Regions from separate parts of the Streptosporangium sp. NBC_01755 genome, predicted to be linked through region 2. Evidence: riboswitches for the same ligand, from Rfam matches in the RefSeq annotation. Region 2 holds a riboswitch; each other region holds the start of a gene.
The links. A riboswitch is a leader RNA that binds a small molecule or an ion and turns the genes downstream of it on or off. The one in region 2 is predicted to bind cyclic di-AMP.
Positions count from the first base shown of each region.

Region 1: linked by a shared signal. The riboswitch ahead of OG884_RS14950 (C40 family peptidase) and the one ahead of OG884_RS09065 (C40 family peptidase) in region 2 are both predicted to bind cyclic di-AMP.
Region 3: linked by a shared signal. The riboswitch ahead of OG884_RS29115 (C40 family peptidase) and the one ahead of OG884_RS09065 (C40 family peptidase) in region 2 are both predicted to bind cyclic di-AMP.
Region 4: linked by a shared signal. The riboswitch ahead of OG884_RS00470 (CHAP domain-containing protein) and the one ahead of OG884_RS09065 (C40 family peptidase) in region 2 are both predicted to bind cyclic di-AMP.

Region 1 covers NZ_CP109131.1:3,252,535-3,257,173, reverse strand. Annotated here, with positions in the region: gene OG884_RS14955 (LuxR C-terminal-related transcriptional regulator) at 633-833, shown strand; gene OG884_RS14950 (C40 family peptidase) at 1,020-2,069, opposite strand; cyclic di-AMP (ydaO/yuaA leader) riboswitch at 2,075-2,221, opposite strand; gene OG884_RS14945 (amino-acid N-acetyltransferase) at 2,558-3,211, shown strand; gene OG884_RS14940 (hypothetical protein) at 3,461-3,961, opposite strand; partial or broken gene OG884_RS14935 (RDD family protein) at 4,025-4,507, shown strand.
Region 2 covers NZ_CP109131.1:1,997,482-2,002,120, reverse strand. Annotated here, with positions in the region: gene OG884_RS09075 (hypothetical protein) at 1-517, opposite strand, end outside; gene serA (phosphoglycerate dehydrogenase) at 770-2,359, shown strand; gene OG884_RS09065 (C40 family peptidase) at 2,844-3,440, opposite strand; cyclic di-AMP (ydaO/yuaA leader) riboswitch at 3,428-3,658, opposite strand; gene OG884_RS09060 (3-isopropylmalate dehydrogenase) at 3,806-4,639, shown strand, end outside.
Region 3 covers NZ_CP109131.1:6,114,381-6,119,019, forward strand. Annotated here, with positions in the region: gene OG884_RS29105 (hypothetical protein) at 1-274, shown strand, start outside; gene OG884_RS29110 (C40 family peptidase) at 444-1,421, shown strand; cyclic di-AMP (ydaO/yuaA leader) riboswitch at 1,955-2,115, shown strand; gene OG884_RS29115 (C40 family peptidase) at 2,249-2,761, shown strand; gene OG884_RS29120 (hypothetical protein) at 2,944-3,819, shown strand; gene OG884_RS29125 (M48 family metallopeptidase) at 3,875-4,639, shown strand, end outside.
Region 4 covers NZ_CP109131.1:127,492-132,130, reverse strand. Annotated here, with positions in the region: gene OG884_RS00480 (branched-chain amino acid ABC transporter substrate-binding protein) at 314-1,459, shown strand; gene OG884_RS00475 (hypothetical protein) at 1,481-2,260, shown strand; gene OG884_RS00470 (CHAP domain-containing protein) at 2,730-3,443, opposite strand; cyclic di-AMP (ydaO/yuaA leader) riboswitch at 3,462-3,600, opposite strand; gene OG884_RS00465 (hypothetical protein) at 4,178-4,639, shown strand, end outside.

The DNA of each region.
Region 1 (4,639 bases), 1.3 Mb from region 2:
CGTCAGCAGGGCCGGAAACCGCAGTCCGTGCTCACGCTCCCTCATGCGATTTCGGACGATTTTCTGCATAGCGCAGAAACTACCTTTTAAGCATGTCCAATATTGGGCAACGCCCAGTCGTCGCCATCCGATACTTCGCGAATGCCGCAAAGGTCATCTCGTAGGCTTCCCATTTCAGAGTTTTCCGCGAGGTGTCGTCAAGGCGCCAGGCGGCGTGGCCGTCGAAGAGTGCCAGGAAGAGAGCGGTTTTCCCGGGAAAACGGGTGACTCGCTTCCGTCGAGGATCCCGCCCCGCGGGTGCGCGTCGTCGCGACGGTTCCGGTGAAACCTTGTTCTGCCAGGACCTCTGTCGTCGCAGCTAGGGGGTGCCTACGGGCTCGTGCCGGGACTCGGTCGTGACTTAACCCCAAAGGCACTGACATATCATGAGTACTTCACGTATCGCCTACTATGTCAATAGTGGGCGCGCGCTATGAAGAGTAGAACTTGACGACCTTTGAACAAGGCGTTTACCGTTCCTGGCGGACGGTATTCATTTCCGGCGTCTGGGCGCCCGGTTTCCAGAGTGGGGGGAGTGACTCTTGATGGCATATCCAGAAGTGGATTCTCGCCATGGCGACAGCCCCCTGGGCATGAGCGATATCGGTCTCAGTGACGACGACCTCGTGCTGCTGGCTGAGCTCGCCAAGGGCGTCACCGTCGACAGGGTGGGCCGCCGCCTCGATATCAGCGGCCGGACCGTCAGGCGCAGGCTCAGGGGCATCTGCGACCGTATCGGTGTCGCCACGGCGATCGAGGCCGTGGCCTGGGCGGCCCGCCGCCGCCTGATCTAGGCCCTTGGATCTTCTGTCACCGCGGGTCGCGGTGGGCGTCTCGCCGCGTCGTCGTCGGTCACCGTCCCCGCGAGGCCCCGCCTGACCGGTCCTCGCCACGGCGGGATCCGCGGCACAGGACCCGGTGCGGGTTCTCACGTCCACGGAGTCCGGCGGCTCGCGACCTGTGAGGTCCGGTTCGGAGGCTCAGTCGGCGATTCGCACCCCGCCGGCGAAGGGCCGGTTGTCGATCGTGGCGATGTGGACGACGTCACCCGTCTGGGGCGCGTGGACCATCAGGCCCGCACCGATGTAGATCCCGACGTGGTGCAGGTCGCTGTAGAAGAAGACCAGGTCGCCTGGGCGCAGCTCGTTTTTGGAGATGTGGGTGCCCGCGGTCCACTGGTTGCCGGTGTAGTGCGGCAGGCTGATGCCGACCTTCTGGTAGGCCCACATGACCAGCCCGGAGCAGTCGAAGGAGTTGGGGCCCTCGGCGCCCCAGACGTACGGCTTGAGTTGCTGGGTGAGTGCCCAGCGGGCCGCCTCCGCCGCCTTTCCGCTGCCGACGATGGGCACGCCGACCTTCACCCGGGCTCCCCTGTTGCTGACGGCTCTGGTGCGCACCTCGCTGAACAGGTCGCTCTCGACCCGCGCGACCAGCCGCTCGATCTTGCTGCGCTTGCCTTCGATCTCCTCCAGAAGCGCCTTGACCTCTGAGGTCCTCGCCTTGGCGCCGGCCTGCGCCTGCTCGGCGGCCTCGATCGCCCGGCCGACCTGGGCGACCTCCTCACTCTGCTGCTGCTGGAGGGCGTAGTTGGTGGTGGCCTGGTCGAGAAAGGTGTCGGGGTCGGTCGCCTGGGTGAAGACGAGTCCGGAGTTCAGGCCGCCGGACATGTAGTTGCTCTGAGCGAGGAGGGTCGCCTTGATGCGCCGGGCCGCAAGTTCCGACTCGCTCGTCGCGAGGGTCTTCTTGGCGCTTTCCGCGGCTCGCTGGGCCTGCTTGAGCCTGACCCGCTCGCCGTTGTACTGCTCGGCGAGCGTGCCGATCTCCTCGTGCAGTTTCTCGGCCTGCTTGGCCAGTTGCCGGAGGCTGGGCTCCGGGTCCGCCGTGGCCGAGACCAGGGGGGTGCCGAGGGTCATGGTGGCGAATACCAGGCCGATGACCGCCATGCGGCGGCTCCGCCTCCGCGACGCGCGTTCTCGATGGCGGGCGTCGCCCCCCGCGTGCTTTCCTGCACGGTCGCGCGTGCGCTTCACCAACAGGCTCCTCTCTCGGCCGCCTACCGGGTTAGCTGACGGGTTCGGGCCGGAGGCAGCCCTACCGGGTGCGCCGGTGGCACTCGGATTCACCCCGAAGGACGTGGTGGGTCCCCGGTTCCCCGGGACGGGGGATTCGGCGGGTCAGGCTTTTTGCATCTCTGACATCGAGCACGGAGATTAGTGCACTCCTGGTTCCTGCTCAACCAGAACTGCGAACTTAGTGGAGGTTCCGCAACTTAAATGTCACGGAAAGATCACATGCCAATATGATCAACATGGCCATTACGCTGCCTTTGCCTTCCTTGAGGCGGGTGTGTCGCAGGTCTTCCCAGGTCCGGGACCGTGCCAAAGATGAGCTGGGACACATTAGAGGTGTCGCACGCTCAGCGTGGTAAACCGACTACCAAGGGTCATGTGATGACCTCGGGGCGAGTGTTAAGGATGAGCCGTAATTGAAGACTGAAGAGGACGTACGCTGATCGGTCATGGAGCAGCTTGCGGAGCATTCTCCCGGACCGTTCGCGAGTCCCCAGAAGGAAGGGGGGCGACGAGCCGGATCCGAGGGAGAGGAGCGGGGGTCGCCCGCCCCCGGCGCCACCTTGGTGGTCACGGTCCGCCGTGCCCGCACCCCGGACGTCCGCGCCATCAGGCGGCTCGTCGACACCTACGGTGGAGCCGGCCCGCGCCTGCTGGAGAAGGCCACCGTCACCCTGTACGAGGATGTCCAGGAGTTCTGGGTCGCAACCGACGCTGAAGGGTTGATCCTCGGTTGCGGGGCTCTTCACGTTCTCTGGGAGGATCTGGCTGAAATTCGGACCGTTGCCGTCGATCCGACCCTCAGGGGGATGGGAATCGGCCACCGGATCGTCTCTGTGCTCATCCGCACGGCCGCCGAGTTGGGTCTGCGCAGGGTCTTCTGCCTGACCTTCGAGGTCGACTTCTTCGCTCGGCACGGATTCCAGGAGATCCAGGGCACGCCCGTCGCCCCTGAGGTCTACGCCGAACTTCTCGCCTCCTATGACGAGGGCGTCGCGGAGTTCCTCGACCTGGAGCACGTCAAGCCCAACACCTTGGGAAACACCCGAATGCTGCTGCACCTGACACGTGAGCCCGACTCTGATGACTTTAGAGCTGACTGACTGGAAAGATGACTGTTGATTCCTATGTCGATACCTTGTGCAGCAGCAAGCATGTGCGTCTGACATTTGCCACATGCGTAGTCTAAGTGAGGTGACGCGGTGAGCAACGGACAGCCGCCGTATCCGCAGGATGATCCCGAGCGCAGTCGCACACCTTCGGGACAGCCGGATTACGGACAGCACAACCCGGGACGGGCCCCTGGCGAACTCGACCCCGACGTGACGGTCATGGGCTATCGGTCTGAGGTATCACAGCCGAACACCGGTCCCGGGCAGACTCAGCCCGGCTATGGCCAGCAGGACTACGGGCAGCAGCCTGGTTACGGCCAGCAGGGGTACGGGCAGCAGCAGCCGTACGGCCAGCAGGGCGGGTATGGCGGTCAGCAGGGCGGGACGGGCGCGTACGGTCAGCAGCCCGGCTACGGTCAGCAGGCGTCCCAAGAGCAGCAGGGGTACGGGCAGCAGCAGCCCGCGTACGGTCAGCAGGGCGGGACGGGCGCGTACGGTCAGCAGCCCGGCTACGGTCAGCAGCCGGGTTATGGTCAGCAGCAGCCCGCGTACGGACAGCAGGCGTCTCAAGAGCAGCAGGGGTACGGGCAGCAGCAGCCCGCGTACGGTCAGCAGCCGGGCTACGGTCAGCAGCCCGACTACGGTCAGCAGCCGGGCTACGGTCAGCAGCCCGACTACGGTCAGCAGCCGGGATATGGCCAGCAGCAGCCCGCGTACGGACAGCAGCAGTACGGCCAGCAACCGGGTTACGGTCAGCCCTACGGCGGTCCCCCCGGTGCTCCCGCTCCGCTCGCCGAGTGGTGGCAGCGCCTGGTGGCGCGGATCATCGACGGGATCATTCTGGCGATCCCGGCGGTGATCATCAGCACGGTGCTGACCGCCATGCTCGTGACGTCTTCCGGTTTCAACCTCGAGACGGGTGTCATCACGGAGGGGAGCGGCGTCTTCCTCGCGACTCTGCTCATCTCCCTGGTCAGCGCGGCGCTCTACTTCGCCTACGAGTTCTTCATGATCAGTAGGGGTGGGCAGACCGTCGGCAAGATGGTCATGGGCATCAAGATCGTGCCCGTCGGCAGCACGCTGTCTCCGGGCGGCCTCAGCTCCAACGTCGCGATCAAGCGCACCGGTGTGTTCTTCGGCCCGCAGTTCCTGAGCTGGATCCCCTTCGTGGGTTTGATCGCCAACATCTTCAGCCTTGTGAACACGCTGTGGCTGCTGTGGGACAGGCCCCTGTGGCAGGCGCTGCACGACAAGGCGGCCGGGACGGTCGTCGTCAAGATCAAGTAGTTCCGGGTAAATCGGGGCCGGCGGTTGAACCGCCGGCCCCGATTTCGTGCCCGGACCAGAAAAACGAGGGTCGTTAGGGGTGGGTAACCGCCTCGGGCGCGGAAGCCATGGAAGCGCAAAAATCATTTGCCA
Region 2 (4,639 bases):
ACTGCATCGGCCCCGACAGGTGGGGCCGGGGCGCCGGGATCCACGGCTGGGCGGGTGAGGCGGGCACCGGCGTTCTCTGCGGGCGCGCCGGCGCGGGACGCGAGACCGTGGCCATCGCCCCGGTCGCGTACGCCGTCGGCGCCGCGCTCGACAGCGCGGGCGCGGGGCCGCTGCGCTTCGAGAGCAGGTAGCGCTGGAGGTCCTCGATCGGCACGGCCGCGGCCGCTGGGCCTGCCGCGTCGATCACTATCTCCCGCACGCCGGTGACCCGCTGGATGTCGAGGACAGTGTCGGCGTCGCACGCCGACAGCGAGTGGCTGCCACGGTGCCGCGCGTAGGTGTCCGCCGAGGTGTACCCCAGCAGAACACGCTCACCGGCCTGCGTCGTGCCGAGCACGACGGAGCGGTCGGGTCGCACGGCAACCAGGAGTCCCCATTCGGCAAGCGCCGCCAGCAGCCGGTGCGGGTCGCCGTGCTGCGCGAGCACGTTGCCGAGAGCGGGGTTCCCGATGCTCATATGAGGAACGATAGGTAGTGAACCACGGCTTATCAGAGTAATCGCGAAGTTTTCTTAGGATCAAGACCAACTTGAATTTCGGCCGCATGAGATGCGTCAAGGACGGGTACCGGCGTGCTGGATCATGGAGGCGGCCGCGTCTCGTATCTCGGGACACTCGTGAATGGGTTCACAAGCGCCGATAGACTACGTGAGGTCCGTGCACCCTCACCGCCTAGTGTGCACCCTCACCGCCTAGTAAGGATCCAGCCTGTGAACAAGCCCGTCGTACTGGTCGCCGAGGAACTTTCCGAGGCCGGTCTCGCGGTCCTGGGCGCGGACTTCGAAGTCCGCCACGCCGACGGCGCCGACCGTGCCCAGTTCCTGCCCGCGCTCGCCGACGTGGACGCGCTCATCGTGCGCAGCGCCACGCAGGTCGACGCAGAGGCGATCGCCCACGCGCCCAGGCTCCGCGTCGTCGCCCGCGCCGGTGTCGGCCTGGACAACGTCGACGTGGAGGCCGCCACCAAGGCCGGCGTCATGGTCGTCAACGCGCCGACCTCCAACATCACCAGTGCCGCCGAGCACACCGTCGCGCTGATCCTCGCCTCCGCCCGCAACGTCGCCCAGGCTCACTCCGCACTCAAGGGCGGTGAGTGGAAGCGCTCGAAGTACACCGGCGTGGAGCTCGACGAGAAGGTCGTCGCCATCCTCGGTCTCGGCAAGATCGGCCAGCTGGTCGCGCAGCGCCTCCAGCCGTTCGGCGTCGAGCTGATCGCCTACGACCCCTACCTGCAGCCGGCCCGCGCCGCGCAGATGGGCGTCCGCCTGGTCTCGCTGGAGGAGGCCCTGCGCGAGGCCGACTTCATCACGGTGCACCTGCCCAAGTCCAAGGAGACCATCGGTCTCATCGGTGACAGAGAGCTGCACGCGGTCAAGCCGAACGTCCGCCTCATCAACGTCGCCCGCGGCGGCATCATCGACGAGAACGCCCTCTACTCCGCGATCAAGGAGGGCCGCGTCGCCGGCGCCGGCATCGACGTGTTCCCGAAGGAGCCGGTCACCGACAGCCCGCTCTTCGAGCTCGACCAGGTGGTCGTCACCCCGCACCTGGGCGCCTCCACCCACGAGGCCCAGGAGAAGGCCGGCACCCAGGTGGCGCGTAGCGTGAAGCTCGCCCTGGCCGGGGAGTTCGTGCCCGACGCGGTCAACGTCCAGGGCGGCGCCGTCGCCGAGGGCGTCAAGCCGGGCCTGCCGCTGGCCGAGAAGCTCGGCCGGGTGTTCACCGCCCTCGCGGGCGAGGTCGCCACCAAGCTCGACGTCGAGGTGCGCGGCGAGATCGCCGCCCACGACGTCCGCGTACTGGAGCTGGCCGCGCTCAAGGGCGTCTTCACGGACGTGGTCGAGGACTCCGTCACCTATGTCAACGCCCCGCTGCTGGCCAAGGACCGCGGCGTCTCGGTCGAGCTGGTCACCAGCACCGAGAGCCCCGACTGGCGCAACGTCGTGACGGTCCGCGGCGTCCTCGCCGACGGCCGCGCGGTCTCGGTCTCCGGCACCCTGTCGGGTCCGAGGCAGATCATGAAGATCGTCGAGGTCAACGGCTACCAGATGGAGATCGAGCCGACCGACCACCTGTCGTTCTTCACCTACACCGACCGCCCCGGCGTCGTCGGCGTGGTCGGCCGCATCCTCGGCGACCACTCGATCAACATCGCCTCGATGCAGGTGGCCCGCGACGTCAAGGGCGGCAAGGCCCTCATCGCGCTCACCGTAGACACCGCCATCCCGGCAGAGGTGATCGACCAGATCGGTGCGGAGATCGGCGCCGACAGCGGTCGCTCGGTCGACCTGGCCGACTAGGCCCGGTAGGCAAAAGATCCACCGAGATGGCCGCCGCCCCGCAGTGCGGGGCGGCGGCCATCTTTCGTCCCGGCATGTGAGAAGTGTGTACACCGGGTGAGACGGTGCTTCGGCCGGCAGGTAACCTGAAGTGGAATGCGCCAGGTCTTACCTGCCGCGACGAGGCCTGACAGGGACAGGCCGGCAACTCGCCGGCTCCACACCACGAATCATCGGTCCGTGATCCGGATCCGTGACATCAGGCCTGGCCGGAGCCCTGATCGGAGTCTCGACCATCTTCCTTGCTCGCATGCGACCGAGACGAGATCCACCATGTACGACATGTATCCCTGGAACCGCGCCGAAGAGGTCGAGGACGAGGCCGCCGAGGCGCTCCAGACCGCCCTGGACCGCCGGGACAACGGTGGTGCTCCCATCCGCTGAACCTGATTCCCGATGCCGTCGGGATTTTTGGGGCTTTCTACCGGTTGCCGGCCGGCGTGTCCTATCCGCCGGTCGCGATTTTGATCTGTTCGGTCAGCTTGACCCCCTGCGGATCGGGGCGCACCGCGCCGACGAAGGAGGACCGGCGCCAGGCGCTGAGCTTCTCCTCCTTGACCACGTCGCCGCTCCGCGGGGCGTGGACCATGTAACCGGGCCTGGTGATCATGCCGACGTGGCCGAGGCCGCTGAAGAAGGCCAGGTCACCGGGCTTGAGATCCTTCCAGGCGATCTTCTTGGAGAAGGCCGCGTACTGGTCGTTGGTGACGCGGGGCAGTGTGATCCCGGCGGCGCCGTAGGCGCGGAGCATCAGGCCCGAGCAGTCGAAGCCGCCGTTGCCGGTGCCGCCCCAGACGTAGGGCGTGCCGCGCTTGGACATGGCCCAATTCACGGCTTTCCGCCAGGCGGGCCTGGGCGTCGCGCTTTTCAGCGCCGCCTTCAGCGTGGAGGTGCCGAGCGCGGGGGATTCGGGGGAGGGGAGGGGGGCGGCGGCCAGTGCCGCTGTCGGCGCCATGGCCGAGGCCGCGAACACCGCGGCGCCGGAGACGAGGATGGACAGGACGCGAGAGTACATCTTGCCGGACAGGATGATTCCTTCCATAGGGCCGGCCGGGTGAGCTGTCGGGCTCGGGCGTGGAGGCCGCCCTACGGTGCGCGAGCGCACCGATTCGCCCCAAGGAATCCCGTGATGGCGGCCGGGAACGCGCTCCGGGGGAGGAGCGGGTTCCCGGGGGCCGGGTGGATCCCGGAAAAAGTGGTTCCCCGGCTCCGTACGGGCCGATAAGGGGATGGTCCGTACGGATTAGGCATCAATGTGAATGGGGAGGACGATAACGAAACCTCGCGAAACGGTCAATAGGGAGTAAAAAAGGACAAAGTGATCACATGTGGACGTGTGGACGTGTTGACGTGTCCGAAGAGTGAGACCAGTGTTCGATCACCGAGACGGACAGGTAAGGTGCCTGCATGGATTCGCGTAACATTCGCCTGGCGGTCATCCCCGGGGACGGGATCGGAGTCGAGGTCGTCACCGAGGGACTGAAGGTCCTCGAAGCGGTCGGCACCAAGATGGAGACCACCACGTACGACCTCGGAGCCAAGCGCTACCACGAGACCGGCGAGACCCTGCCCGACCCGCTCCTCGACGAGCTACGCGGATACGACGCGATCCTGCTCGGCGCGGTCGGCGACCCCAGCGTGCCCCCGGGCATCCTGGAGCGCGATCTGCTGCTCAAGCTCCGCTTCCAGCTCGACCACTACGTGAACCTCCGCCCGGTCAAGCTCTTCCCCGGCGTCGAGACGCCGCTGGGCAATGCCCGCCCCGAGGACATCGACATGATCGTCATCCGCGAGGGCACCGAGGGCCTGTACGCCGGAGCCGGCGGCGTCCTGCGCCGCGGCACGCCGCACGAGATCGCCACCCAGGAATCGCTGAACACCGCCTACGGGGTCGAGCGTGTGGTGCGCTACGCCTTCGAGAAGGCCGTGGCCCGCCCCCGCAAGAAGCTGACGCTGGTCCACAAGACCAATGTGCTCACCTACGCAGGCGACCTCTGGGCCCGCACGTTCGACCGGGTCAGCCTGGAGTATCCCGAGGTCCAGACCGACTACTGCCACATCGACGCGGCCTCGATGTTCTTCGTCAGCCAGCCGGAGCGCTTCGACGTGATCGTCACCGACAACCTCTTCGGCGACATCATCACCGACATCGGCGCGGCGATCGCCGGTGGCATCGGCCTGGCGGCCAGCGGCAACGTCAACCCCGACCGCACCGCGCCGAGCATGTTCGAGCCGGTCCAC
Region 3 (4,639 bases), 4.0 Mb from region 2:
CCGCTCCAACACCGACGCGGGCTCCGCCTACCGCTACGCCTCCTCGCGCCTGACCGGGCTCGGAGACGAGGCGCTGAAGGTCTCCGGGCAGGTCTACTACGGAGGGAAGGCCGGGGTCGGCGGTGAGCGGAGCGTGCTGGTCAGGAAGGGCAACGCGGTCCTGGTCTACCTCTGGGCCGGAGAGTACTCCAAGCCCGCGCAGAGCGACTGGGCCACCCAGTTGCGCGACGCCAGAAAGATGACCGGCAAGATCTGCGGCATCGCCGGTTGCTGAGACGTCGCCGGCTGCTGACCGGGTGATCCCGGCGCTCGCCCGGGATACCGGAGCTGCCACCTGCGGCTGTAGAGCAAAGCATGCGAAAAGGTGATCTAAACCTTACTTGTTCTGTACTATTCGCCGCAGGTCTGTGCAGTCTGGAGGCGTTGACGTGGCCGTGGCTGGTGTGCCGGTTGGACTGATTCGGATACCGGTGGCGGCCGGGCTCGCCCTCGCACTGCTGATGCTGCCGGTGGGCGGAGCGTCCGCGGAGCCGAAGCCGACACTCGCGCAGGCCAAGAAGAAGCTGGAGAAGCTCAACGAGCAGGCCGATCAGGTCGTCGAGAAGTACAACCAGGCCTCGGAGAAGTGGAAGCGGGCCAGGAAGAAGTACATGACGCTGACCGGCGAACTCGCCCGCCAGAGCGAGCAGGTCGCCGGGCTGCGCAAGGAGCTCGTCACGATGGCGGTCAGCACCTACCAGGTCGGTGCGATCAACGGCTGGGAAGGCATGATCTACCAGTCCGACCCCGGCGCGCTGCTGAGCGGCCTGGCCGCGGTCGACCAGATGTCGGCTTCCCGCGCCCAGTCGCTGGGCGCCTTCGACACGGCCACCAAGACGCTGCGGATCAACAGGAACCTGGCCAAGGGTGCGCTGAGCGAGGCCGACGAGACGCGCGACGAGCTGGCCAGGGAGAAGGCCAAGGCCGACAAGATGGTCAGGGTCCAGACGAAGCTCCTGCGCGAACTCAACGTCTTCAAGGCGGGCGACCCGGACAGCACCGGAATCCAGTACACCGGCCCCGCCTCGGGCAACGCCCGCGCCGCGCTGCAGTTCGCCTTCGCGCAGGTCGGCAAGCCCTACCAGTACGGTGGCACGGGCCCCGGCGGCTGGGACTGCTCCGGCCTCCTCCAGGCCGCCTGGCGCAGCGGGGGAGTCAGCCTGCCGCGGACCACCTGGGAGCAGTGGAGCTGGGGCGCGAGCCGCAAGGTCTCACTGAACGACCTCCAGCCGGGCGACCTCATCTTCAGCGAGGGCCTGGGGCACGTCAGCATGTACGCGGGCAACGGCCGGATCGTGCACGCCCCGCAGACCGGCGACGTCGTCAAGGTCGTCCCGCTGTCGGCCTACGGCCGTCGTCTCGCCGGAGCCGTCCGCCCCTGACGCACGGTGCGGGGTCCTGCCCCGCCGGCCGTGTACCCGACGCCGGCCGTGTACCCGGTGCCTCGCACCGGGTACGGCACCTTCCGCCGGCTCCTCGAAGCGATGCTCGACGCCGCCGGGTTCGAGATTCGTCGAGGCGGACTTCGGAGAGTCGATCACGGCGCCCGCACGTGCGTCCGGCGCCGACCCGCCTGCCGGCGACCGCAGCTGCGGGGCCTCTCACTAGATCACCCGATAATCCGGCAAGTGTGATGAATATTACAGAAATCACGATTTATCAGGTGTGATGTCAGAAGTGTGACGAGAGTCATATCTCGATAGCATAAATGGCTATTAAGCAGGGATAACGGTAAGATCAAGAAGACTTATCGATCTTCCTGCTCGGTGAATGCTTTGCCAAAAATTGAAGAATCGGGGTAACTTCTGGCATTGCGACGTTCAAGCCAGGTCGTCGCGGTGAATGTCGGTCTTCGGGCCGGTTTCTCGATAGAAATCCAACCGGCCGCCGTGCCCCTGCCGGGGGCGGACCTCATTACGGCGGCCCGCCGAATCCATACAGCCAGGAGGTATGGAACCGGGGACCCAAAAGGCCCGACACATCGTGGCCAGGGGGTGAATCGGCGCATTTGTGCCGTAGGGCATCTTCCAAGCCCGAACCCGTCAGCTAACCCGGTAGGCATCAGTGGAAGCACCAAGGAGAAATCCTGTCTACCACCCCGTTTAACACCCGTCTGTCGCGCCTTTTCCGCCTTTCCCTCGGCGGCATCGCCCTCACCCTGACCGCCTCAGCCGGAGCGGTCACCCTGGGATCCACGGCGGCCGGGGCGATGACGGACAGCACCCCTGAGATCCTGGTCAACACCGCGGCCGGCGTCTCCGAGCAGGTCGAGAGCACGAAGAGTACCGACACCCGGGCCGTGAACAAGACCAAGGCCGACGCCAATGTGAAGACCAAGATGAGCAGGGCGGCCCTGCAGAAGACTCGGGCCCGCAAGGCCGTCTCGGCGGCCAAGAAGCAGGTCGGTGATCCGTACCGGTGGGGCGCCTCCGGTCCGGGCGCGTTCGACTGCTCAGGGCTCGTCAAATACGCCTGGCGCAAGGCGGGCGTGTCCATCCCCCGGATCACGCACAGCCAGTACCGGGCGATCAGGAAGAAGGTCTCGTGGAGCCGACTGCGCCCCGGTGACCTGATGTTCTTCAGTGGAAAGGGCCACGTCGGCATGTACGTCGGCGAGGGCAGGATGGTCCACTCGCCGAGCAGCGGCAAGACGGTCCGGATCGTGAAGCTGAAGGGGTACTACAGGTCCTCCTTCGCCGGAGCGGTCCGGCCCGGAGCCTGAGCAGGGCGCAGCGGCCCCGTCCATGTCAACAGGGACGGGGCCGCTCCGTTTCCCGGCGAAGGTCGCGAGCGCGTGGCCGCGATGCGGGGCAGCCCGGTTCCGTGCTTCCTGGTTCCGTGCTTCCTGGTTCTGTGCTTCCGGCAAGGTGCGGTGCGATACCGGTCGAGTAACATCGACTCGCTATGTCCGTCCCGAAGGGGCGCCGCGCCGTGCTCGCCGGGATGCTGGCGCTGATGAGCGTCGGCCCGTTCGCCGGGACGGGACCTCTCCTGGCCGGAGCCGGGCCGCTCCCGCGCGACTCCCGGGACCCTCGGCACCTTTCCGCCCCCCACGATCCTCCCCGCGACGTCGGAGAACTCCCCGGCGACCTTCGTGACCTGTGGCCCGGCGCCGCCGTCGTCGTCCGGAGCGAGCACTCCCTCGTGATCGGTCACGGCGTCGCGCCCGCCGTCCTGCGGGACCTGGCCGCCAGGGCCGACCGGGCCCGCCGCGCGGTCGCGGCGATCTGGGGGCCGGTCCGGGCGGTGATCCTTTTTCCCGCCACCGATGCCGAGGCCGCGGTGCTCGCCGGGGCCGGGAGCACACACGGCCTGGCCGCGCTGGCGACCGCGGATCGGGTGATCGTCCTGCCCTCCGGCTACGCGAGGCTCACCACGGCCGGAAGGGACGTGGTGATCACGCACGAGCTCGTTCACGTGGCCACCGGCGCGACCCGTGGCGGCCGGGTGCCGACGTGGCTGTCGGAGGGCTTCGCCGACTACGTGGGTTACCGCGACGCCGGGATCTCCGTACGGAAGGCCGCCGCCGAGCTGGCCGCCGAGGTACGGGCCGGAGTCCTGCCCGCCCGTCTTCCCGGTCCCGCGGACTTCGCCCCCGGTGCCCCGCGGCTCGCGCAGGCATACGAGGAGGCCTGGCTCGCCTGCCGGTTCATCGCGGAGCGCTTCGGCGAGAAGGCCCTGGTGAGGCTCTACGGTGGCGATGTCGCCGGCACGCTCGGCCTGTCGCCGGCCGAACTCACCGAGGCGTGGCGCGACTACCTCGGAAAGGAACTCGCCTGACATTCTTGTGCCCTCCCCGTGATCAGGGGGCGGGGCTCCACGCTGGAGGTGTTTGATGACGCTGAGCACGAAGGACGCGCCCTCGGATGTGCGGCCGGCGGGGTGGGCGCTGGCCGTGCTGGGGGTGGTCACGCTGGCGGTCGTGGCGTTCACCACGCCCTGGCGGGCGCTGAGCAAGCGGGCCCCGGTCGTCGTCCCCGATCCGGCACGCGACTTCACCGCCGAGCAGATCGCCAGGTCCGAGGCGTTCGACAAGCTGGTCAGCGTACCGGGTTACCTCTCCCTCGGCCTGACGCTGGTGGTGGCGGGGGTGCTGGTGGGCACCCCGCTGGGCGCGCGGCTCGTCGGCCGGCTGCGGGGACCGTGGTGGTTGCGGGCGCTGCTCGGCGTGCTGGCGCTGTCGGTGGCCGTCGCGATGCTGCGCTGGCCGCTGGGGATGTGGTCGGAGACCTATCTGCGCGACTTCGGGCTGTCCACCCAGACCTGGCCGACCTGGACCGTCGACCGGATCAAGAGCCTGGGCGTCGGCACCGCGCTGACAGCGATCATGGTTCTGGCGGTGGTCGCGCTGGCGCGGCGCTACCGGCGCTGGTGGATCCCCGCGGCGGCCGGCGCGTTCGCGCTGACAGTGGCGGCCTCCTTCGCCTACCCGGTGCTCATCGAGCCGATCTTCAACGACTTCAGGCCGATGGAGGCCGGACGGCTCCGCGACGACCTGCTCGCCATGGCCGCCAGGGACGGCGTGCCGGTCGAGAACGTGCTCGTCGCCGACGCCTCCCGGCGGACCACCGCGCTCAACGCCTATGTCTCCGGATTTGGC
Region 4 (4,639 bases), 1.9 Mb from region 2:
GGCGACCTGCCGGGGAAGTTCAACCAGCCGCGTGCGGAGCGGGCCGGGGGCGTCCGAGCGTTCAGCCGCCCGGTCACCGCGCGTGATCACAGGGCATCGCGGAACTCGCATGAAGGCTCCTGACGAACCTCTCCTCCGGAGATCGGATCGGTTCCCGTTTCCGTGGTCCATCTCGCCCTTCACCGGATCTTCATCGAATCCTCATGATCATCATCGCAGAATTCATGTCGGGTGACCGCGACGCGGAACGCCCCCGTACGCTGTGGCATCCGCCAGGCGGCGGCTGGACGGCCTAGACGCCTGGAGGCGATCGATGCGCAGCGCCCGCCGGTTGACCGCCTTCGCCGCGGCGGCGCTGCTGGCAGCCGTGCCGGGGTGCGCCGACATCGGGGGGCGCGTCCCGGATCCGGGGCGCTGTGGCCTGCGTGTCGCCTTCTTCGGGCCACTCACCGGCGAGTCCATGAACCTCGGGCGCAACATGCGCGAAGGCGCGCTGCTCGCCGTCGAACAGCACAACGCCCGCAATCCGGCCTGCCCCGTCGGGCTCGTCGACTTCGACACCCAGGGTGATCCGAAGCAGGCGCCCGAACTCGCTCAGCAGGTCGTCGCCGACCCCGCGATCATCGGTGTCGTCGGGCCGGCGTTCTCCGGCGAGTCGCACGCCGCCAACCCGATCCTGAACCAGGGCGGGGTCAGCACCATCACCCCGGCGGCCACCGACCCCGGCCTCAGCCGCTGGGGGCGATCGACCTTCCATCGCATCCTGGGCAGCGACGCCGCGCAGGGACCGGCGGTCGGCCGGTACATCAAGGAGAGGCTGCTCGCGCGGAAGGTGTTCGTCATCGACGACATGAGCCCCTACGGGCGCGGCCTCAGCGAGTTGGTCATGAAGGAACTTGGCTCGCTGGTGGTGCAGAGCGCCTCGGTTCAGCCGAATGCGGTCGACTTCCGCAGCGCGGTCTCCGAGGTCGAATCGGCAGCCCCCGACGTGATCTTCTTCGGCGGTTACTACACCCAGGCCGGCCGGCTCCTGCGCGAGCTGCGCGACGCGGGCGTGAGCGCCGTCTTCGTCTCGGGCGACGCGGTCAAGGACGACGGATTCGTCCGCACGGCGGGGGCCAAGGCCGCCGAGGGTGCGGTTCTCACCTGCCCGTGCCGGCCGCCGGAGGAGGATCCCGGGTTCGCCCGGCGCTACCGGATCCGTTTCGACCACGACCCGGGCACCTACAGCGCGGAGGCCTACGACGCCGCCACCGTCTTCCTTCGGGGCATCGACGCAGGCAGGACGCGACGCTCTGACATGGAGGAGTTTGTCGACGGCCACTCCGGCGCCGGTATCACTACGAAGATCCGATTCAACGGCGACGGCGAGCTCGCCAGATCCTCGGTCACGGTGTGGGCCTATCGGGTCCGCGGCGGCCGGATCGTCGCCGACGACAGGCCGATCCCCGGAAACTGACCGCACAGGAGATCAGAGATCATGACAAGCACCCCGATCGCTTATCGGATCCCCGGCCCGACCGCGTCGCCCCCCCTCACGAGGTCACCGTCCGCCGGACGCCACGACTGCGCGAGCGGCAACGTCCACCGCGCCCTCGCGGAGGCTCCGATCGGCGGGTACGGCATGCTGGAGGCGGCGCTCGCCTGGCAACATCTGCGCCCTGCCGGACCCGGGAACACCGGCGGGGGGACACCCGCCACAGCGTCGCGTCATCTTCCCGTCGTGGAGACGCGCAGCGAGGCGGTGGCGGCACGGATCGCCCGGCTGCTGTCAGGGCTGGCCTGGGCCATCGTCACCCAGGCCGACGCCGGCGACACCGGCTTCAAGCGGTCGCCGGCCGTGCGCGTCGAGGTGCCCAGAACACTACACCGTAGGGTCCTGCGGGCGTTGACCAACGCGTGGCGCGACGCCCGGCGGCAGTTCGACCCGCGCGTCCCGGGCACCGCCACCGACGACGACGCGGCCATCGCCCTGTGGCGCATGGGCATTCTCGTCGCCGGGCTCGGTCCCAGCCACAACATGGTCTACCTGCATACCGGCACGTCCACGATGGCCGAGATGATGGCAGCCGCCGCCAGGCGTCTCGGACTCACCCCGATCGTGGACAATGTCCACGGCGCTCCGGCGGTAGCCCTCTACCACCTGGGTGAGGTGCACTGGCTGCTCGCGGAAGCGGGAGCGGGAGGCGCGGCGACCGGGTGGGTGCGCGGCGGCCGTCCCGCCGGTGCCGCCGGTACCGGCGTCGGACCCTGGCCGTGAAATAGGCCTGACCGCCGAGCAGTTCGGAACCGTCCCTGCTCGGGCTGGTCCGGAACCTGCTGCGGCAGCGCACCACGCGCTGGTACAGTCAGTCGCGGTCGAACGCGTGAGCGATAACCAAGCTCGCAACCTTGGCCATTACTCACCGCCGGGAGGGCGGAGCCCACGTCACCCGGAACGGGATCGTGGGCTGGGGCGTGGAAACCCCCGTAAACGGGGCCGGAAGGTGAACCGCCAAGCAACAGCATCGCGACCATGCGCAGAGCCGCACGGTTGGGACGGCTGGAATCCCCCGGATTCATCCGTGGGGAGCGCTTCAAGCGAAGGAGTCGCGAAGGCGGCCGGGGGAACGCCGTCAGGGGCTCCGCGCGAGCGAGCGGAGCCCCTGGACGAGTGCGGATCGGCCCGCGTTCACCGGCGGGGGCCGGGTGCCCGCCCCATGGGGGATGGTGCGGGCGGCGGGTGTGGATCAGTTGGAGTAGACGGGGTAGCCGTAGCCGACGACCTGGGAGACGGGCCGGATGCGCTGCTCGACGTTGCCGTTGCCGGTATTGCCCTCGATCGTGGTGATCGTGCCGTCTCCGTTGTCCTTCTTCACGAAGCCGACATGGTCGATGCCGTCAATGCTCTTGCTACCGGCCCAGTCGAAGTAGACGACGGCGCCGGGGGTGGGGGTGGTGCCCCAGTGCTTGTTCTCCTTGAACCACTTGGCGTGGGTGACGGTGTAGGCGTCCCAGCCCATCGTGGGCCGGATGCCGGCCATCTCGCCGACCCAGGAGACGAACATCGCGCACCAAGGGGCGTTGGCGTAGCCGCGCAGGGTGCCGCCGTCGCGGGCGACGGTCTCCTGGGCGCGCGGGGAGGACATGTACCACGAGTGGAACTTGGTCCCGCCGCCCTGGGCGTTCTCGTGGACGCCGATCTGCTTGGAGGCGAGGTCCAGGACCTGCGCGGCGGAGACCTTGGGCAGCCTCTCGGCCGCGGTCTCGAGCGGGGTGCTCGCGAGCCTGTTCTGCGAGGCATCGGAGACCTTCGCGTCGGCGGGCGGCGCGTTCAGGGCGGTGTGGCTGTCGGCCAGGGCGGCGGAGCCCACGGAGCCGGTCGCCAGGACGACGCAGGCGCCCAGGAGGGCGCTCACCACGCGGGGGGCGCTGAGGGTGGGGGTGAGGCGGTTCTTGGTCATACTGGGGTTCGACTCCTTGCTTCGCTTCCATGCCGCCTACCGGGTTAGCTGACGGGTTCGGGCTGGGAAGTGCCCTACGGCGCGAGAACGCGCTGATTCACCCCAGGAACGTGGTTCCCCGGTTCCGCAGACCTCGCGGATTCGGCGGCCGTGCTCACCGCGGGCGGGGGTTCCGCCCAGGTGGAGCGCGGTCGGGCAATGTGACGGCAATGCGTAGACCTATACAGACCCAGACATTTGCCATGAACAGGACGAACGTACGTCACCCGGGCAGACGATTACAAGTAGGACACATTGCTCTGACTTGGTAAAACGTCAGATTTGAGGGGTTGGGGCGGGAAGTCGCTTGGTCGGGGAAGGGGGTGGATCGCGCCCGTTCCCGGCCGGTCGCGTCGGCTGGGGTCGCCGCGCCGTCATGGGCGGGATCCCCTGTTTTTCCGGTGCTCCGGGCGTGTGGTACCCGCCGGTGGACCGCCTGTCCCGGGGTGCTACGGCATGATCGGGGGCCCATGGGTAGGAGGGGACGGGTCGACTTTTTCTTGAACAAGTATTCGATGGTAAAAAGTGCGGAGAGGCTGCGTCCCTCCCCCTCGGGAGGCTCGAACATGGTCCGGCGACAGGGTGCTGCCCCGAAGACGGCCTCGCCCCGAAGACGATCATGACGGACGCGCGTGGGCGGCTGTTCACCCGCAGTTCCCAGGCGCTTAAGGCCACCGGGTTAGCTTGGGTCAGTCGTGAACGGGTCATTACCCGGCGTGGAGGACGGTCGAGACCACGCGCGGGAGCAGGGTTCGGCCATCGCCTGGGTGGAATCCCCGCTGCAGATGCTCTGCGCCGTGGAGGCCCACCACGCAGGGCTGCTCGGCGCCCGCAGCCACCTCGTGCCCAGGGCGAGGCTACGCCCCCTGGCCGTGACGGGACGTGAGCTCGGCCGCCTCACCCTGCCGCCGGGCCTGGAGCTCACCGCCGCGCGGCCGGACATGCCCAGGCCGCGCCGGGGCGCGACCTGGGCGGTGGGCGACGCCTTCTCCGGCAAGGTCCAGCTCCGCTGGCTCACCGGGCTCCCCGGCCGGATCGTGATCGTCGACGACGGGCTGGCCACCATCAGGCTCCTGGAGCTGCTCGTCGGCCACGCGGGTACGCCCCTGCTGAGAGCCAGGGGAAAGGCGGGACGGTTCAGAACCGTCCTCGGTGCG